Regions from separate parts of the Pseudomonas sp. GL_090 genome, predicted to be linked through region 2. Evidence: predicted binding sites of a transcription regulator. Region 2 holds the regulator's gene; the other holds the start of a gene.

Region 1 (9,972 bases), 1.1 Mb from region 2:
CACATTAATGGTTACGTCCTTATGACAAAACGATCATTCCCTCGATGTGACGCATTGGTTAGAACTCAATACAGGTTGGCGCCGCAATGACGCCAACACCTTGGCTCGTCACGCCGGCAACGAGCCCCCAACGGCAGAGTTTTTCTGCCAGACCTCAATAGAGGTCGACGCGATAAATACAGTCAACAAGTGAGGGCAACACCCTATGAGAAGACTTAAGCGTGATCCGTTGGAAAGAGCATTTTTGCGCGGATATCAATATGGCGTTGGTGGTAAATCCCGTGAGCTTTGCCCATTTACTCTACCGTCGGTACGTCAAGCCTGGATCAACGGCTGGCGAGAAGGACGCGGCGACAACTGGGACGGTATGACCGGCACTGCGGGAATCCACAGACTCAACGAACTTCACGCCGTCGGCTAATTACAGGGCACAACACTCCGACACGACAATCTGAACTTGTACTGAATTAACCACGCACGTCCCATCCGGACGGCGGGCTCCGGCCCAGGGGCTCCTTTATGGAGCCCTTTTTTATGCCTGCTCGTTGGTCCAAACAATCCCCTGTAGGAGCGAGCTTGCTCGCGATGGACCCGAGAACACCGCGTGCATCCAGAAATCACGCGTCATCGTTACCGACCATCGCGAGCAAGCTCGCTCCTACAGGGGATCAGCGTAGCGCTGCGATGGCGTCTACCGACTCGCGAATCAGCGCCGGGCCTTTGTAGATGAAGCCCGAGTAGATCTGCACCAGGCTCGCGCCTGCGGCGATTTTCTCTGCCGCGTGCTTGCCTTCGGTAATGCCGCCCGCCGCAATGATCGGCAAACGCCCGCCCAGCTCCGACGCCAGCACTTGCACGGTGTGGGTGCTCTTGTCACGAACCGGCGCACCGGACAGACCGCCGGCTTCTTCGCTATGCTCCATGCCTTCGACGCCTACGCGGCTCAGGGTGGTGTTGGTGGCGATGACGGCATCCATCCCGGTTTCGATCAGCGCTTGCGCAACTTGTGCGGTTTCTTCGTCGTTCATGTCCGGCGCAATCTTGATCGCCAGCGGTACATGTTTGCCATGACGCAATGCCAGTTCCGCGCGGCGTTCGGCCAGATCGGCCAGCAACTGCTTGAGCGAGTCACCGAATTGCAGGCTGCGCAGGCCCGGTGTGTTCGGCGAACTGACGTTGACTGTCACATAGCTGGCGTGGGCGTAGACCTTGTCCAGGCAGATCAGGTAGTCGTCCACGGCACGCTCGACCGGCGTATCGAAGTTCTTGCCGATGTTGATGCCCAGCACGCCTTTGTACTTGGCCGCCGCCACGCGGGCCAGCAGGTGATCGACGCCGAGGTTGTTGAAGCCCATGCGGTTGATGATCGCCTCGGCTTCCGGCAAGCGGAACAAACGTGGCTTCGGATTGCCCGGCTGCGGACGCGGCGTAATGGTACCGATTTCGACAAAACCGAAACCCAGCTGGGCGAAACCGTCGATGGCCGCGCCGTTCTTGTCCAGGCCCGCGGCCAGCCCCACCGGATTCGGAAAGTCCAGGCCCATGACATTCACCGGCAGCTTCGCCGGGGCCTTGCACAGCAAGCCGTTGAGCCCAAGACGCCCGCCCGCGCCGATCAGGTCCAGGGACAGATCGTGGGAGGTTTCCGGGGAGAGTTTGAACAACAGCTGACGGGCCAGGGTGTACATGGGCGGATTTGACTCGATTGGCGGCGAATTGAGGCGGCGATTATAGCCGGGCAACGGGGTGGCAAGCGAGGCGCGTGATCAAATCAGCGGTTAATGGCATATGCCTTGCACCACTCTGGGCACCAACACCCATGCCAACGACGGAATGGGTGCAAAGACAATGGCGTCGTCCCCGGCCTGCTCATGCAAGAACTCGGGACGACGTTTTTTTTGCAAGGTGAACACGCGATGAACGAACCGTCAGCCGGCCCTCTGGCCTGGGTCAATGGCAGCGATGCCCCGGAGAAAACCGAAATCAATCTCGGCTTCATGGCCCTGAGCGACTGCGCCTCGGTGGTTGTCGCCGCCACCCAGGGCTTCGCCCAGCCCCACGGATTGACCCTGAACCTCAAGCGTCAGTCGTCCTGGGCCAACCTGCGGGACAAACTGGTCAGCGGCGAACTCGACGCCGCCCACAGCCTCTATGGCCTGATTTACGCCGTTCACCTGGGCATAGGCGGCGTGGCCGCGACCGACATGGCCGTGTTGATGGGCCTGAATCAGAACGGCCAGAGCATCAACCTGTCCCGCGGTTTGCAAGCGCTTGGAGTGACCAGTCCTGAAGCACTGGATCGGCACGTGCACCAAACTCGCTCAAAACTCACCTTCGCCCAGACGTTTCCCACCGGCACCCACGCCATGTGGCTGTATTACTGGCTCGCCAGCCAAGGCATACACCCGCTGCTGGATGTCGACAGCGTGGTGGTGCCGCCGCCGCAGATGGTCGCGCACCTGCGGGCTGGACGAATCGACGGGTTTTGCGTCGGCGAACCCTGGTCCGCCAGCGCCGTACAGCAGGATCTCGGCTTTACCCTGGCCACTACGCAGAACATCTGGCCCGATCATCCGGAAAAGGTCCTCGGCTGCACCCGTGCGTTCGTCGAGCAATACCCCAATACCGCGCGGGTACTGGTGATGGCGGTTCTGGAAGCCAGCCGCTTCATCGAAGAAAGCACCGAGAATCGCCGCAGTACCGCACAATTGCTCAGTGCCGCGCAGTACCTTGACGCACCACTGGACTGCATCGAACCACGCTTGCTGGGCGAGTACGCCGACGGCCTTGGCCACCGCTGGCAAGACCCGCACGCGCTGCGCTTGCATGGGGATGGCGAGGTCAACCTGCCGTACCTGTCCGACGGCATGTGGTTCATGACCCAGTTCCGCCGCTGGGGCTTGTTGCGCGATGATCCGGACTATCTCGCGGTGGCCCGGCAGGTCCAGCAACTGGACCTCTACCGTGAAGCCGCTCGTGCCGTCGGCGTCGCTTCATCAGCCGGGGAAATGCGCAGCAGCCAATTGATCGACGGCAAGATCTGGGACGGCTCGGACCCGGCCGGTTATGCCCGCAGTTTCAAACTGCACGCCATGAGCGACAGCTCGCACCGATCCGCCAGCCGCTGACAGGAGACCACGAATATGCTGCGTATCCTGCTGATCAACGACACCGCCAAGAAAGTCGGACGCTTGAAGGCCGCCCTGACCGAGGCCGGATTCGAAGTGATCGATGAATCCGGCCTGACCATCGACCTGCCTGAACGCGTCGAAACGGTGCGTCCGGATGTGATTCTGATCGATACCGAGTCACCGGGTCGCGATGTGATGGAACAAGTGGTGCTGGTGACGCGCGACCAGCCACGACCGATTGTGATGTTCACGGACGAACACGACCCCGATGTGATGCGACAGGCGATCAAGTCCGGGGTCAGCGCCTACATCGTCGAAGGCATTCACGCACAACGCCTGCAGCCGATTCTCGATGTGGCCATGGCACGCTTCGAGAGCGACCAGGCCCTGCGTGCCCAGTTGCATGCCCGTGACCAGCAATTGGCCGAGCGCAAGCGCATCGAACTGGCCAAGGGGCTGCTGATGAAAATGAAGGACTGCAACGAGGAAGAGGCCTACACGCTGATGCGCCGCCAAGCGATGAGCCGCCAGCAGAAGCTGATACAGGTGGCGGAGCAGATCATTGCCATGAGCGAGTTGCTCGGCTGAAGTCCTGTAGCGCCTGTCCGGGCGCCATCGCGAGCAGGCTCGCTCCCACAGGTGATTTGTGTTCGACGCCATTCCCTTGTGGGAGCGAGCCTGCTCGCGAATGGCGGCGACTCGATTTCGAGTGTTGGCACAGATCTCGCTAAGTAATCACCACAGGTAACCAACGGCGGTTGCCCCACCTACGACAAAGACGTCGCTCACCTCATTTGCCCTTGGCGGATCGGGTGGCGGCGTTTTTTCGTTTTGGCCCCACAGCACGGGGTCGGTGGTGCGGCCGTATCGGCGCCCCACCTGCAAGCTCATGACTCCTTTCGAGACTCTTCACAGCTGAGGTGCGCAATGAATTCAAGCTTCTGGAAATCCGGCCATACCCCCACATTGTTCGCAGCCTTCCTCTATTTCGACCTGAGTTTCATGGTCTGGTACCTGCTCGGTCCTCTGGCGGTGCAGATCGCCGCCGACCTGCACCTGACAACGCAGCAAAGGGGGCTGGTAGTCGCCACGCCGATTCTGGCCGGGGCGGTGTTGCGCTTCGTGATGGGGATGCTGGCTGATCGCCTGTCGCCAAAAACCGCCGGCCTGATCGGCCAGGTCATCGTGATCTGCGCCCTGTTCGGCGCCTGGAAACTCGGGATCCACAGCTACGAGCAGGCGTTGCTGCTGGGCCTGTTCCTCGGCATGGCCGGCGCTTCGTTCGCCGTCGCCCTGCCCCTGGCCTCGCAGTGGTATCCGCCGCAGCATCAAGGCAAGGCCATGGGCATCGCCGGCGCGGGCAACTCGGGCACAGTGCTCGCCGCATTGATCGCTCCGGTGCTGGCGGCGGCGTTTGGCTGGAGCAACGTGTTCGGCTTTGCCCTGATTCCGTTGATCCTGACCCTGATCGTCTTCGCCTGGCTGGCCCGCAATGCCCCCGAGCGGCCAAAAGCCAAATCCATGGCCGACTACTTCAAGGCCCTGGGTGACCGTGACAGCTGGTGGTTCATGTTTTTCTACAGCGTGACGTTCGGCGGCTTCATTGGCCTGGCCAGCGCCCTGCCCGGTTACTTCAACGACCAGTACGGCCTGAGTCCGGTGACTGCCGGTTACTACACCGCTGCCTGCGTGTTCGGCGGCAGCCTGATGCGCCCCTTGGGTGGTGCACTGGCTGACCGGTTCGGCGGCATTCGGACTCTGTTGGCGATGTACACCGTCGCGGCGACCTGCATTGCCGTGGTCGGTTTCAATCTGCCGAGTTCCTACGCCGCACTGGCACTTTTCGTCTGCACCATGCTCGGTCTGGGTGCAGGCAATGGCGCGGTATTCCAGTTGGTGCCCCAGCGTTTTCGCCGGGAAATCGGCGTGATGACCGGCCTGATCGGCATGGCTGGTGGCATCGGCGGGTTTGCCCTCGCGGCCGGCATGGGCGCGATCAAGCAAAGCACCGGCAGTTATCAATTGGCGCTGTGGTTGTTTGCCAGCCTCGGCGTTCTGGCCTGGTTCGGTCTGCACGGCGTGAAACGTCGCTGGAGAACCACCTGGGGTTCGGCCGCCGTGACGGCTGCGCGGGTCTGACGCCTCGATGAGCCTGCAACTGAGTTTTGCCGAAGCCAGCGCCATCGGTCCTCGCGAGGAAAACCAGGACGCCCTGCGCCTGGTCACGCCGGCTCCGGCGCTGGCCGCGAGCAAGGGTTACCTGTTCGCGATTGCCGACGGTGTCAGCCAATGTGCCGATGGCGGGCTCGCCGCCCGTTCGACCTTGCAGGCGCTGGCGCTGGACTACTACGCCACCCCGGAAACCTGGGGCGTCGCCCAGGCACTGGATCGTCTGTTGCTGGCGCAAAACCGCTGGTTGCAGGCTAACGGTGGCGGCCAACCGCTGCTGACCACCGTCAGTGCCTTGGTGATGCGCGGCCGGCGTTTTACCTTGGCACATGTCGGCGACTGCCGGGTTTATCGCTGGCACGCCGACACGCTGCAACGGGTGAGCGAGGATCACGTCTGGGACCAGCCTGGCATGCAGCATGTGCTTAAACGGGCCCTGGGGCTGGATCAACATCTGGTGCTGGACTTTCTGGATGGCGAACTGCGTTTGACCGAGAGTTTCGTGCTGCTCAGCGACGGCGTCTGGGCCGTCCTGGGCGATACCGCCATTGCGGGCATTTTGCGCGATCAACCTGACCTGAACAGTGCCGCGCGGACGTTGGTCAGCGCCGCGCACCTGGCTGGCAGTCAGGACAACGCCAGCGCCCTGCTGGTGCGGGTCGATGCCCTTGGCGAAACCAGCATCGGCGATGCACTGATTCATCTGCAGCAATGGCCACTCCCGCCTGCATTGAAGCCAGGCCAGACCTTCGAAGGCTGGCAGATTGAAGGGATCCTCGGCCAAAGCCAGCAATCACTGCTCTACCGGGTACGAGATGCTCAACAACAGCCTTGGCTGCTGAAAACCTTGCCCGGTGCGCTTCGTGACGATCATCAGGCCGGGCAGGCATTGTTGTCGGAGGAATGGTTCCTCAAACGTGTGGCCGGGCGGCATTTTCCTGAAGTTCATGCCGCCAGTCAGCGTCAGCATTTGTACTACGTGATGCGCGAATATTCCGGATATACCCTGGCTAAATTGCAGGAGCGTGTCGGAACGCTGCCACTGGCTCAATGGCTGGACCTGGCCGAACGCCTGCTGCGAGCGGTCGGCATACTGCATCGACGCCAGATTCTGCATCGTGATATCAAACCGGAGAACCTGCTTCTGGGGGACGACGGCGAGTTGCGCCTGCTGGATTTCGGTCTCGCGTACTGTCCCGGGCTGTCCGAAGATCAAGCCTTCGCCCTGCCCGGAACGCCCAGCTATATCGCACCGGAAGCCTTTCGCGGGGATTTACCGACACCGCAACAGGATTTGTATGCGGTCGGCGTGACCTTGTATTACCTGCTTACCGGGCATTATCCCTACGGCGAAATCGAAGCGTTCCAGCGCCCACGGTTTGGTGTGCCGGTCAGCGCCAGTCGCTACCGGCCCGACCTGCCGGAATGGATCGCGCAAAGTCTGGAACGCGCGGTGGCGGCAGCTCCGGATCAGCGCTTTGAAACAGCGGAAGAATGGTTGTTGCTGCTGGAACAGGGAGAACGACGCAGTTTGAGCGTGCGCCCCAAACCTTTGCTAGAGCGCGAACCGTTGAAAGTCTGGCGGACGTTGGCGCTGGTGTCCTTGCTGGTGAATCTGGTGCTGCTGTTTTTGTTGTTTCATGGCTGAGTTTTTCACTGCACCCAACAGATTTTTTGATTTTTCTGCTTCAAAACCGGGCATCGCGCCTTGAACCAGTGCACGCAAACACCCTCCTCCCATGACGAGAGCCCATAAATCGGGCCCTTGCGAAACTTGGCACAACCACTGCATTACCTTTCCCAACATACATAAAGCCCGGCCTTCAACGTAGAAAGCTGCGCTGCCCGAGAGAACGGGACCAGGACAAAGGCGTCCTCGCTAGGCAACTAGCGGGACGCCTTTTTTTGTTTGCGCAAAATTTGTCGAGCATGGCCTGAACCCTGATGAGGCAGGCCTGAGCTCCCCCGGAGAACCTGATGAAAAAACTAAAACTGGTGATGATCGGCAACGGCATGGCCGGGGTTCGTACCCTGGAAGAACTGCTCAAGCTGAGTAATGAACTGTACGACATCACGGTCTTCGGCGCCGAACCGCACACCAACTACAACCGCATCCTGTTGTCGCCGGTGCTGGCGGGCGAACAGACCTTCGAAGAGATCGTGCTCAACGACCTGGACTGGTACCTGGAAAACAACATCAAGCTGCTGCTCAACCGCAAGGTGGTGGAGATCGACCGGGTCAAGCGCCGGGTCATTGCCGAAGACGGCAGCGAAGCCGAATACGATCGCCTGCTGATCGCCACCGGCTCGACGCCCTTCATCCTGCCCATTCCCGGCAACACCCTTGAGGGCGTGATCGGCTACCGCGACATCGCCGACACCCAGGCCATGATCGACACCGCGAAAACCCACCGGCACGCCGTGGTCATCGGTGGCGGCCTGCTCGGCCTGGAGGCCGCCAACGGCCTGATGCTGCGGGGCATGCACGTGACCGTGGTGCATATCGGCGAGTGGTTGCTGGAACGACAACTGGACAAGACCAGCGGCCAGCTGCTGCAAAGCGCGCTGGAATCTCGCGGCCTGCACTTTCGCCTGTGCGAGCAGACCCAGGCCTTGCATGACGCGGGCAACGGCCGGGTCGGTTCGGTGCAATTCAAGAACGGCGACATCATCCCCGCCGACCTGGTCGTGATGGCCGCTGGCATTCGTCCCAATACCGAACTGGCGGAGAAATCCGGCATTCCGTGCAGCCGCGGGATTCTGGTCAACGACACACTGCAAACCTACGACCCACGGATCTATGCCATCGGTGAGTGCGCCAGCCACCGCGGCATCGCCTATGGCTTGGTGGCGCCGCTGTTCGAACAGGCCAAAGTCTGCGCCAACCACCTCGCCCAACTGGGGTTTGCCACCTACAAGGGGTCTGTGACCTCAACCAAATTGAAGGTCACCGGCATCGACCTGTTCTCCGCGGGCGACTTCATGGGCGGCGAAGGCACCGAGACCATCACCCTCTCGGACCCGATTGGCGGGGTCTACAAGAAACTGGTGATCAAGGATGACGTGCTGGTCGGCGCCTGCCTGTACGGCGATACGGCAGACGGCGGCTGGTATTTCCGGCAAATCCGTGAGAATCACGCCATCGGCGAAATTCGCGATCACCTCATGTTCGGTGAAAATGCGCTTGGCGACGTAGGACATCAAGGCCAGGACAAGGCCATGAGCATGGCTGACACGGCCGAAGTCTGTGGCTGCAACGGTGTGTGCAAGGGCACCATCGTCAAGGCCATTCAGGAACACGGGCTGTTCAGTGTCGACGACGTCAAGAAACACACCAAGGCGGCCAGCTCCTGCGGCTCCTGCGCCGGCCTCGTCGAACAGATCCTGATCAACACCGTGGGCGGCGCCGCGGACGTCAAACCGAAAAGCGAAAAGGCCATCTGCGGCTGCAGCGACCTCAATCACGGGCAAATCCGCCAGGCCATCCGCGAGCAGCACCTGCTGACCATCGCCGGCACCATGAGCTACCTGAACTGGCGCACCCCCAACGGCTGCGCCACCTGCCGGCCGGCGCTCAACTATTACCTGATTTCCACCTGGCCAGGGGAAGCCAGGGACGATCCACAATCGCGCCTGATCAACGAACGCGCCCACGCCAACATTCAGAAAGACGGCACCTACTCTGTAGTCCCGCGGATGTGGGGCGGCGTGACCAATCCTTCAGAGCTGCGACGCATTGCCGACGTCGCCGACAAGTACAACGTACCGATGGTCAAGGTCACCGGTGGTCAGCGCATCGACTTGCTGGGCATTCGCAAGCAAGACCTGCCGGGGGTGTGGAAAGACCTGGACATGCCGTCCGGCCACGCCTACGGCAAATCCATCCGCACGGTGAAAACCTGCGTCGGCAGCGAGTTCTGCCGCTTTGGCACCCAGAACTCCACACAACTTGGCATTGAACTGGAACATGACCTGTTCAACATGTGGTCACCGCACAAGGTGAAGCTGGCGGTCTCCGGTTGCCCGCGCAACTGTTCGGAAGCCGGTATCAAGGATGTGGGAATTATCGGTGTGGACTCCGGTTGGGAGATGTACATCGGTGGCAACGGCGGGATCAAGACCGAAGTCGCGGAATTCTTCGTCAAACTGAAAACCGCCGAAGAGGTCCGCGAATACAACGGTGCATTCCTGCAGCTCTATCGCGAAGAAGCCTTCTACCTCGAACGCACCGTGCACTACCTGCAACGGGTCGGCATGGAACACGTCAAGAAAGCCGTTCTGGAAGATCCGCAGCGGCGCAAGGCGCTCAACGATCGCCTGCAATTCTCCCTGTCGTTCGAACAGGACCCGTGGAAGGAGCGCCTGGAACAGCCCCAGCTGAAAAAAGAATTCGACGTCATCCCCGTGAAAAACCTGGAGGTGCTGGCATGAACTGGCTGGATATCTGCGCACTGGAAGAGATCAATGCCCTGGGCTCGCGGATCATCGCCGGACCAAAGGGAGACATCGCGATTTTTCGTACCAGCGACGACGAAGTGTTCGCCCTTGACGACCGCTGCCCGCACAAGGGCGGCCCGTTGTCCCAAGGTCTGGTGTACGGCAAGCGGGTGGCCTGCCCGTTGCACAACTGGCAAATCGACCTGGAAAGTGGCGAAGCCCTGGCCCCGGACAT
Region 2 (9,972 bases):
CGGAGATGCGGATTTCGCCGTCAAGACGAGCACCGCCAGTAATAATCAATTTATCCATAAGAATCTCGACGCCCTTGGGCTCAGGTGCGCTCGGCCCAGGCCGCGCTGCTGAAAAATTTCATAGTGACCGCATGGATGCTGCCATCGGTGATCCATGGGTTCAAATGGGCATAGACCTGCTGCTGACGCTTCACCGGGCTCAACGCCGCCAGTTCATCGCTAATCACGTTCAGCTGGAAATTGCAGCCTTCGCCCTCGACTTCCACTTTCGTTCCGGGCAGCTTTCCTTCAAGAAAGCTCTTAACTTCGTTGGCCTGCATGCTCAACCTCAATCGGCGCCCTGTGCGCGCGGGTCGGACATCATACAAAAAAGCCCCGCGCCTGCGAACCCCGCCAAGCAGGACTCGGACGGGGGGCTTGTTCATAGATGCGGGTTAGGGATGCGCCAACAGCTCGGTCAGCTCGCTGACCTGAGCGATTTCACGCATGTCTTCGGGCATCCCGTGGATGCTCAGGGTCTTGCCGGCTGCCTGCGCATCTCGGATAAAGCACAGCAGCAACGACAAACCGACACTGCTGGACTTGGTCACCGCCGAGCAATCGACCACCAGCGCCGCAGCCTTGCTGGCCTTGATCAGCGCCTTGCCCTGCTCGCGCAGGCCAGGGCCGCTGCGGTAATCCAGCACGCCACTAAGGAGCAGCTCGCCCGCTTCGTCCATCCGGACTGCCGACTCACTCATTGGGCTGACTGCTCCGGCTTCTTGTCGGTGGCTTCCTTGGCCTTGGCGACTTCCCCGGCCCAACCGTTGATGGTCTTGTCCAGGTCGTTGCCATTACGCTGCATCGCATCGGCGAACTGATCGCGGAACAGCTTGCCGATGTTGATGCCGTTGATGATGACGTTACGCAGCTTCCACTCGCCGTTGATCTTTTCCAGCGTGTAGGACACTGGATAGATCGCGCCGCTGCTGCCCTTGACGGTCATGCCAACGCTGGTACGGTCGCCCGACTCGTCTTTGGCCGGCTCAACGGTGATGCCCTGGTTGTTGTACTCCAGCAGGGCATTGCCGTAGAACTGGAACAGACCCTTCTTGAAGTTTTCTTCGAAGGTCTTCATTTGCGCAGGCGTAGCTTTCTTAGAGTATTTGACCGTCATGATGCTCTTGGAAATGCCCTCGGCATCCACAACCGGCCCGACGATGTTGTTCAGCGCCGTATAGAAGTCCTGCGGGTCCTGCTTGTACTTCTCTTTGTTTGCAGCCAGGTCCGCGAGCATACGGTTGGTTGTGTCCTGCACCAGATCGTGCGCCGAAGGCGCCGCCACGGCATGGGACACCAACGGAAACACCGCGAGCATTACCAACAGGCCACGTCGCAAGGTAGAGATCATTTAACTGTTCCTCATTTAGCTTCTTTGCTAACGGTATTGAGCAGGAATTTACCGATCAGGTCTTCGAGCACCAGCGATGACTGCGTGTCATGGATGGTTCCACCATCCTTGAGCAGGGTGTCTTCCCCGCCCACGCTGATGCCGATGTACTTCTCGCCCAACAGGCCAGCGGTCAGGATAGATGCAGTGGAGTCCGCCGGCAGATTATCGATGCGTTTTTCCAGCTGCATGGTCACCCGACCGGTGAAACTGTCGCGATCCAGATCGATGGCCGTGACCTTGCCGATGGTCACACCGGCCATGGTCACCTTTGCTCTGACCGTCAAACCGGCGATATTGTCGAAGTAGGCGTAAAGTTTATACGTGTCGGTGCTCGAAGTCGGGGACAGACCACTGACCCGCAACGCCAACAAGAGCAAAGCCAGGATGCCAGCCAGCAAGAAAAGGCCGACACCGATTTCCAGGGTGCGGTTTTGCATCAGAAATCTCCAAACATCAAGGCGGTCAGAATAAAGTCCAGGCCGAGTACTGCCAACGAGGCATACACAACGGTCTTGGTAGTGGCACGACTGATCCCCTCGGAAGTGGGTTCGCAGTCATAGCCTTGGAATACGGCGATCCAGGTCACGACAAAGGCAAAGACGACGCTTTTGACGATCCCGTTGAGTACGTCTTCGGTGAACGTCACGCTGTTCTGCATGTTCGACCAATAGGAACCTTCATAGACTCCCAGCCAGTCGACCGCCACCCACGAGCCGCCCCAGATACCCACCACGCTGAAAATCATCGCCAGCACCGGCAGGGAAATGAAACCGGCCCACAAGCGTGGCGCGATGATGTACTTGAGCGGGTCGACCCCGATCATTTCCAGGCTGGACAACTGCTCGGTGGACTTCATGTTGCCGATTTCGGCGGTCAACGCCGAACCTGCGCGCCCGGCGAACAGCAAGGCGGTCACCACCGGCCCCAGCTCACGCAGCAGCGTCAGCGCCACCATCTGCCCGACGGCCTGCTCTGAACCATAGCTGGAAAGAATGTTGAAGCCCTGCAGCGCCAGCACCATACCGATGAACACCCCGGAGACCACGATGATCACCAGGGACATCACGCCCACCGAATGCAACTGCTTGACCAGCAGCCCGAAGCCGCCACCGATACCGCCCCGGCCGAGCAAGGCATGGAACAGGAACAGGCTCGAACGCCCGAACACCGCCAGCACATCGATGCCGGCCTGGCCGAAGCGGCGAACGCGTTCTATCAATGAAATTCTGCGCATCAGCGCTTCCCCAGAAGATCTGCGCGGTAATCCGTCGCTGGAAAGTGGTACGGAACCGGGCCATCGGGTTCGCCGGTCATGAACTGGCGAATGCGCGGTTCATCCGAGTTCATCAACTCGTCCGGCGTACCCTGCCCCAACACCTGACCATCGCCCACCACATAAATGTAATCGGCAATGCTCGCGGTCTCGGCCAGATCGTGGGATACCACGATGCTGGTGATGCCCAGCGCATCGTTGAGCAAACGAATCAGGCGCACCAGAACGCCCATTGCGATGGGGTCCTGGCCGACAAACGGCTCGTCGTACATGAGGATCTGTGGATCGAGAGCGATCGCCCGGGCCAGCGCAACACGGCGCTTCATGCCGCCGGAAAGCTCGTCAGGCATCAGTTCGATGGCACCGCGCAAGCCCACGGCCTGCAGCTTGAGCAGGACGATGTCACGGATCATTTCTTCCGGCAGTTGCGTGTGAACCCGCAACGGAAAAGCGACGTTCTCGAAGACATCGAGGTCGGTAAACAGTGCGCCGCTCTGAAACAACACGCCCATGTGCTTGCGCGCATCGAACAGGTCGCTGCGCGACAGTTTCGGCAGGTTCTGACCGTTGACCCAGACTTCACCCTTGGTGGGCCGCAGCTGGGCGCCCATCAGACGCAGGAGCGTGGTCTTGCCACACCCGGAAGGCCCCATGATGCCGGTGACCTTGCCGCGCGGGATACGGATATCGACATTATTGAAAATGCTGCGCGCACCGCGCTTGAAGGACAGTCCCTTCAGCTCGACCGCGTAGGCGTTATCGGCACTCATCTAAACTCCTTGCGATGCAGCCTCTCACTTGGACGCCTGGCTTTCTGACGAAAGCACATACCTCCCGGGCAGGCCGAACTGGCGGCGAACTATATCACTGCAAAGGCTGCGCGCCCAAGGCCAAAGCCAGGACATGTTCAACTGCATGACAGCTTGAAAGCCCCGTTTAGAAGGTTTCCGGCAACAAGGATGACAATGCGCGACGAACTAGCGTGAGGGATTCGATCATAACCGCTATAATCGCCGCCTTTTCATCAGGCTATACGATTTCTGACATGAGCCAATCCAGCGACCTGATTCAATCGGCACAACGCACCATCCGCCTCGAGGTAGAAGCCGTGCAAGGCCTGCTACCCCATATCGACGCAGATTTCGTACGCGCTTGCGAGATGATTCTGGCCAGCAAAGGCCGCGTGGTCGTGGTCGGCATGGGTAAGTCGGGGCACATCGGCAACAAGATTGCCGCAACCCTGGCCAGCACCGGCACCACGGCGTTTTTTGTGCACCCGGCTGAAGCCAGCCACGGTGACATGGGCATGATTACCCGCGACGACATCATTCTGGCGCTCTCGAACTCCGGCTCCACCAATGAAATCGTGACCCTGCTGCCACTGATCAAGCGCCTGGGCATCCAGTTGATCAGCGTGACCGGCAACCCTGACTCGCCGCTGGCCAAGGCCGCCGAGGTTAACCTGAATGTTCACGTCGAACACGAAGCCTGCCCGTTGAACCTGGCACCCACTTCATCGACCACCGCCGCTCTGGTCATGGGCGACGCCCTGGCCGTTGCGCTGCTGGAAGCCCGCGGCTTTACCGCCGAAGACTTCGCCTTTTCCCATCCTGGTGGCGCCCTGGGCCGACGCCTGCTGCTGAAAGTGGAAAATGTCATGCACGCCGGGCAAGAGCTGCCGCAAGTACAGCGCGGCACCCTGCTGAAGGACGCGCTAATGGAAATGACCCGCAAAGGCCTGGGCATGACCGTGATCCTGGAAGCCGATGGAAAGCTGGCCGGGATCTTTACCGACGGTGACTTGCGTCGCACGCTGGACCGTAGCATCGACATCCATAGCGCTACCATCGACCAGGTCATGACTGCACACGGCAAGACCGCCCGCGCCGAGATGCTCGCCGCCGAAGCGCTGAAAATCATGGAAGACCATAAAATCAACGCGCTGGTCGTGGTCGACCGTGAAGACCGCCCGGTCGGCGCCTTGAACATGCACGACTTGCTGCGTGCGGGAGTAATGTAATGAGTGCGGACCTGCTGCAACGCGGCAAACAGATCAAGCTGGCGGTGTTCGATGTCGATGGCGTGCTGACCGACGGGCGCCTGTACTTCCTCGAAGACGGCAGCGAATTCAAGACGTTCAACACCCTCGACGGCCAGGGCATCAAGATGCTGATGGCCGCCGGCGTGCAGACCGCCATCATCAGTGGCCGCAAGACCCCGGTAGTCGAGCGGCGGGCCAAAAACCTCGGTATCCCGCACCTCTATCAGGGTCGCGAAGATAAACTGGTGGTACTCGATGAGCTACTGGCCCAACTCAACCTGAGCCATGAACAGGTGGCCTACCTCGGCGACGACCTGCCGGACCTGCCGGTGATTCGCCGCGTCGGCCTGGGCATGGCAGTGGCCAATGCCGCCAGTTTCGTGCGTGAACACGCTCACGGCATCACCCTCGCCCGTGGCGGCGAAGGTGCCGCTCGCGAATTCTGCGAATTGATCCTGCGCGCCCAGGACCGCCTCGATGCGGCCAATGCGGCGTACCTGTGAGCCCACTATGCTGAGCAAAAAGTTTCGCAACACCCTGATGTACAGTTGCATCGCGGCGATATTCGCCGCGGTTGGCTACTGGAACATCAGCCCGGAACGCTTCCTCGACAAGCCGGTAACGCCGGTCGATGAAAGCGCGATCGACTATTACGCCATCAACGCCCACAGCGTGCAGTACCTGCCCGACGGCAAGCTGCAATATGATCTGGTGTCCGACAAGGTCGAGCACCTCAAAGCGACCGAAGTGACATTGCTGACCAACCCCGACCTGAATGTGTTCCGCGGCACTGAATTCCCGTGGCACGTCCAGAGCCTGCGCGGCGAGGTCAACCCTGACGGCACACAGGTCGAACTGATCGATGACGTGCGCATCACGCGCTTCGACGAGAAAAACCGTAGAACCCTGATCACCAGCACCCGCATGACCGTGTTCCCGCAGCAGCAATATGCGCAGACCGAGCAAGACGTTAGAATCGACGGCGCTGGCGGTGTATCGACTGGCAAGGGAATGAAAGCGTATTTGAAAGAAAGCAGGATACACCTGCTATCGAACGTAAGAGGACAGTATGAGGCTCGTTAAAACCCTCCCGATTTTGCTCAGTCTGGGCGCAGCACTGGGAAGCGTGAGCGCCTGGGCTCTGCCGGAAGATCAACAGCAGCCTATCCGCATTCAGGCCGACGACGCCCAACTGGACGACAAGCAAGGCATTGCGACCTATAAGGGTGACGTGATCATCACCCAAGGCTCGATGAAGGTGACAGGCAACACCGTTACCATTACCCGCACCTCGACTGGCGACATTGACGTAGTGACCTCGGTGGGCAACCTGGCGTACTTCGAGCAATTGCAAACGGCTGGTGATACCAAGCCTGTTCAGGGCTGGGGCGTGACGATCCAGTATCACGCCTCGCAAAATCGCGTCGTGCTGATCGACAAGGCCAAAGTTGTCGACAAGGACAACAACGTCACCCAAGGCGAAAAAATTGTCTACGACACCGACAAGAAGCTCGCCAGCGCCGGTCGCGCCACGGGCAGCAAGATCACAGAGTCGCGCCCGCGCATCGACATGGTGATCCAGCCGAAGAAGAAAACCGACGAGAAAAAGGCCCAGTAATGGCAACTCTGAAAGCTCAGCATCTGGCCAAGAGCTACAAGAGCCGCCAGGTCGTGCGTGACGTCAGCCTGTCCATCGACAGCGGCCAGATCGTCGGCCTGCTTGGCCCGAACGGCGCCGGCAAGACCACCTGCTTCTACATGATCGTCGGCCTGGTACAGGCTGACCAGGGACGCGTCCTGATCGACGACCTGGACGTCAGCCACCAGCCGATGCACGGCCGTGCAAAAGCCGGTATCGGCTACCTGCCGCAGGAAGCATCGATCTTTCGCAAGCTGTCGGTGGCCGACAACATCATGGCCATCCTCGAGACCCGCAAGGAACTCGACAAGGCCGGCCGTCGCAAGGAGCTGGAAAGCCTGCTGCAGGAGTTCCACATCAGCCACATCCGCGACAACCTGGGCATGAGCCTGTCCGGTGGTGAGCGCCGTCGCGTGGAAATCGCCCGCGCCCTGGCCACCAACCCGAAATTCATCCTCCTCGACGAACCCTTCGCCGGCGTGGACCCGATTTCGGTCGGCGACATCAAGCAGATCATTCACCACCTCAAGGCCAAAGGCATTGGCGTGCTGATCACGGACCACAACGTTCGTGAAACCCTGGATATCTGTGAAACCGCCTACATCGTCAATGACGGTCAACTGATCGCCGAAGGCGACGCAGAGACCATCCTGGCCAACGATCTGGTCAAGGAAGTGTATCTGGGCCATGAGTTCCGCCTGTAAGCGCTGAGCTGTGCCCAGGCAGTCGCCCGGGCACCTGACCGGCCCACTCACCAGCGCCTCGTGCCGACAAGCGTGGTCAGCCCCCGACAAGGGCAGCGCAGCAACACAACTTTATAGTTTTTTATTGTTACAGCGCTCTAGGCAAATCCTTCAGTTTCAGGCATATAATTTGCTTAAGTTTGGCGCCCCGGCGCCCTGTAGTGGATGGCGCATGTGCGCCGGCGAATAAGGTGTTAAGCCCCTGCCATGAAACCATCGCTAGTCTTGAGAATGGGCCAGCAGCTGACGATGACACCGCAGCTGCAACAGGCCATCCGCCTGCTCCAATTGTCGACCCTGGACCTGCAACAGGAAATCCAGGAGGCCCTGGAGTCCAATCCGATGCTCGAACGCCAGGAAGAAGGCGACGACTTCGACAACTCCGACCCCTTGGCCGACAACGCCGAACAAAAGCCCAACACGGATATTCAGGAACCTTCCTACCAGGAAAGCGCCCCTACGGTTGATAACCTTGAGGAAGGCGACTGGAACGAACGCATTCCCAACGAACTTCCCGTCGATACTGCCTGGGAAGACGTTTACCAGACCAGCGCCAGCAGCCTGCCCAGCAACGACGATGACGAGTGGGACTTCACCACCCGCACATCGGCCGGCGAAAGCCTGCAGAGCCACTTGCTGTGGCAACTGAACCTGGCCCCGATGTCCGACACCGATCGCCTGATCGCCGTGACCCTGATCGACTGCATCAACAATCAAGGTTACCTGGACGAAACCCTCGAGGAGATCCTCGAAGCCTTCGACCCGGAACTGGACATCGAACTGGACGAAATCGAAGCCGTCCTGCACCGCATCCAGCAATTCGAGCCTGCCGGCATCGGCGCCCGCAACCTGGGCGAATGCCTGCTGCTGCAATTGCGCCAGCTGCCTGCCAAGACCCCTTGGCTGGCCGAGGCCAAGCGCCTGGTCACCGATTACATCGACCTGCTTGGCAGCCGCGACTACAGCCAGTTGATGCGTCGCATGAAGCTCAAGGAAGACGAACTGCGCCAGGTCATCGAACTGGTCCAGAGCCTCAACCCGCGCCCGGGCTCGCAGATCGAGTCCACCGAAGCCGAGTATGTCGTTCCTGACGTCATCGTGCGCAAGGACAACGAGCGCTGGCTGGTGGAGCTCAATCAGGAGTCGGTGCCACGGCTGCGGGTCAATGCCCAATACGCCGGTTTCGTGCGCCGCGCCGACACCAGTGCCGACAACACCTTCATGCGCAATCAGTTGCAGGAGGCCCGCTGGTTCATCAAGAGCCTGCAAAGCCGCAATGAAACCCTGATGAAGGTTGCCACCCAGATCGTCGAGCATCAGCGCGGGTTCCTCGAATATGGCGACGAAGCCATGAAGCCGCTGGTCCTGCATGACATCGCCGAAGCGGTAGGCATGCATGAATCGACGATTTCACGGGTGACCACCCAGAAGTTCATGCACACCCCCCGGGGCATTTATGAACTGAAGTACTTTTTCTCCAGTCACGTAAGCACCTCCGAAGGCGGCGAATGCTCGTCCACGGCGATCCGGGCGATCATCAAAAAACTGGTTGCAGCGGAAAATCAGAAAAAGCCGTTGAGTGACAGCAAGATCGCTGGTTTACTGGAGGCACAAGGCATTCAGGTGGCTCGCCGCACCGTCGCCAAGTACCGCGAATCCCTCGGGATCGCGCCTTCGAGCGAACGCAAGCGGTTGATGTAGAGCCACGCCACAGCGTTCCAGTGGTAGATCATCTGATCTACCGCTTTATGCACTGGCAACGAAGGAGAAGCTGTATGCAAGTCAACATCAGTGGACACCAACTGGAAGTGACCGAACCTCTTCGCACCTACATCGGCGAAAAACTCGAACGATTGGAGCGACATTTCGACAAGATCACTAATGTGCAGGTCACGATGACCGTCGAAAAACTGAAGCAGAAAATCGAAGCCACGCTGCATATTCCCGGGAATGAAGTGGTCGCCAACGCGGAACATACCGATATGTACGCCGCGATCGACGCACTCACCGACAAGCTGGATAAACAACTCAAAAAGCATAAGGAAAAGACCCAGAGCCTCCTCCAGGGCGCAACCGGTCGTTAACACTCCCTACCCATGATCCGACTTGAAAGTATCCTGACCCCCGGCCGTTCCCTGGTGAACGTGCCGGGAGGCAGTAAAAAGAAAGCCCTCGAACAAATTGCCAATCTGATCGCCCGCGAAGTGCCGGCCCTGGAGATGCAAGATGTCTTCGAGGCACTGATCGCCCGTGAAAAACTCGGCTCCACCGGGTTTGGCAATGGCATCGCCATTCCACATTGCCGTCTCAAGGGCTGTGTTTCGCCCATCAGTGCATTGATGCACCTGGACGCCCCTATCGATTTCGACGCCATCGATGGCGCGCCGGTTGACCTGCTGTTCGTGCTGCTGGTCCCGGAAGCCGCCACCGATGCGCACCTTGAGCTGCTGCGCCAGATCGCCAGCATGCTCGACCGCAAGGAAGTGCGCGAAAAGCTGCGAAGTGCTGCAAGCAACGAAGCCCTGTATCAGGTTGTCCTGGACGAGCAAAACGGTCAGTAATCATGCGCTTGATCATCGTCAGTGGCCGTTCCGGCTCAGGTAAAAGTACCGCCCTCAACGTTCTTGAGGACAACGGCTACTACTGCATCGACAACCTGCCCGCCGGTCTGCTGCCGGAGCTGGCCGAACGCGCCCTGGTTCATACCGAGATGTTGCAGCCGCTGGTCGCCGTTTCCATTGACGCGCGCAACCTGCCCAGCCACCTGTCACGTTTCCCCGACCTGCTCGAGGAAGTCCGTGCCCGCCACATCAAGTGCGATGTGCTGTACCTGGACGCCGACGA

Evidence for each region. The regulator sigma-54, encoded in region 2, starts transcription at its own class of promoters, with help from an activator protein. The targets are predictions, from matches to a motif close to ANTGGCATNNANNTTGCTNT.
Region 1: AC3ITA_RS09095 (CmpA/NrtA family ABC transporter substrate-binding protein) is a predicted target of sigma-54. The motif match lies at 1,781-1,800, and genes of this name have one in related genera.

Annotation. Positions count from the first base shown of each region.
Region 1 covers NZ_CM174452.1:2,024,254-2,034,225, reverse strand. The annotation lists gene rmf (ribosome modulation factor) at 206-421, shown strand; gene AC3ITA_RS09100 (quinone-dependent dihydroorotate dehydrogenase) at 669-1,688, opposite strand; gene AC3ITA_RS09095 (CmpA/NrtA family ABC transporter substrate-binding protein) at 1,917-3,128, shown strand; gene AC3ITA_RS09090 (ANTAR domain-containing response regulator) at 3,144-3,719, shown strand; gene AC3ITA_RS09085 (nitrate/nitrite transporter) at 4,059-5,270, shown strand; gene AC3ITA_RS09080 (bifunctional protein-serine/threonine kinase/phosphatase) at 5,278-6,948, shown strand; gene nirB (nitrite reductase large subunit NirB) at 7,278-9,731, shown strand; gene nirD (nitrite reductase small subunit NirD) at 9,728-9,972, shown strand, end outside.
Region 2 covers NZ_CM174452.1:957,732-967,703, reverse strand. The annotation lists gene murA (UDP-N-acetylglucosamine 1-carboxyvinyltransferase) at 1-58, opposite strand, end outside; gene AC3ITA_RS04220 (BolA family protein) at 81-320, opposite strand; gene AC3ITA_RS04215 (STAS domain-containing protein) at 435-740, opposite strand; gene AC3ITA_RS04210 (MlaC/ttg2D family ABC transporter substrate-binding protein) at 737-1,390, opposite strand; gene mlaD (outer membrane lipid asymmetry maintenance protein MlaD) at 1,402-1,869, opposite strand; gene mlaE (lipid asymmetry maintenance ABC transporter permease subunit MlaE) at 1,869-2,666, opposite strand; gene AC3ITA_RS04195 (ATP-binding cassette domain-containing protein) at 2,666-3,475, opposite strand; gene AC3ITA_RS04190 (KpsF/GutQ family sugar-phosphate isomerase) at 3,751-4,725, shown strand; gene AC3ITA_RS04185 (KdsC family phosphatase) at 4,725-5,249, shown strand; gene lptC (LPS export ABC transporter periplasmic protein LptC) at 5,257-5,829, shown strand; gene lptA (lipopolysaccharide transport periplasmic protein LptA) at 5,816-6,364, shown strand; gene lptB (LPS export ABC transporter ATP-binding protein) at 6,364-7,089, shown strand; gene AC3ITA_RS04165 (RNA polymerase factor sigma-54) at 7,336-8,829, shown strand; gene hpf (ribosome hibernation-promoting factor, HPF/YfiA family) at 8,904-9,212, shown strand; gene ptsN (PTS IIA-like nitrogen regulatory protein PtsN) at 9,225-9,689, shown strand; gene rapZ (RNase adapter RapZ) at 9,692-9,972, shown strand, end outside.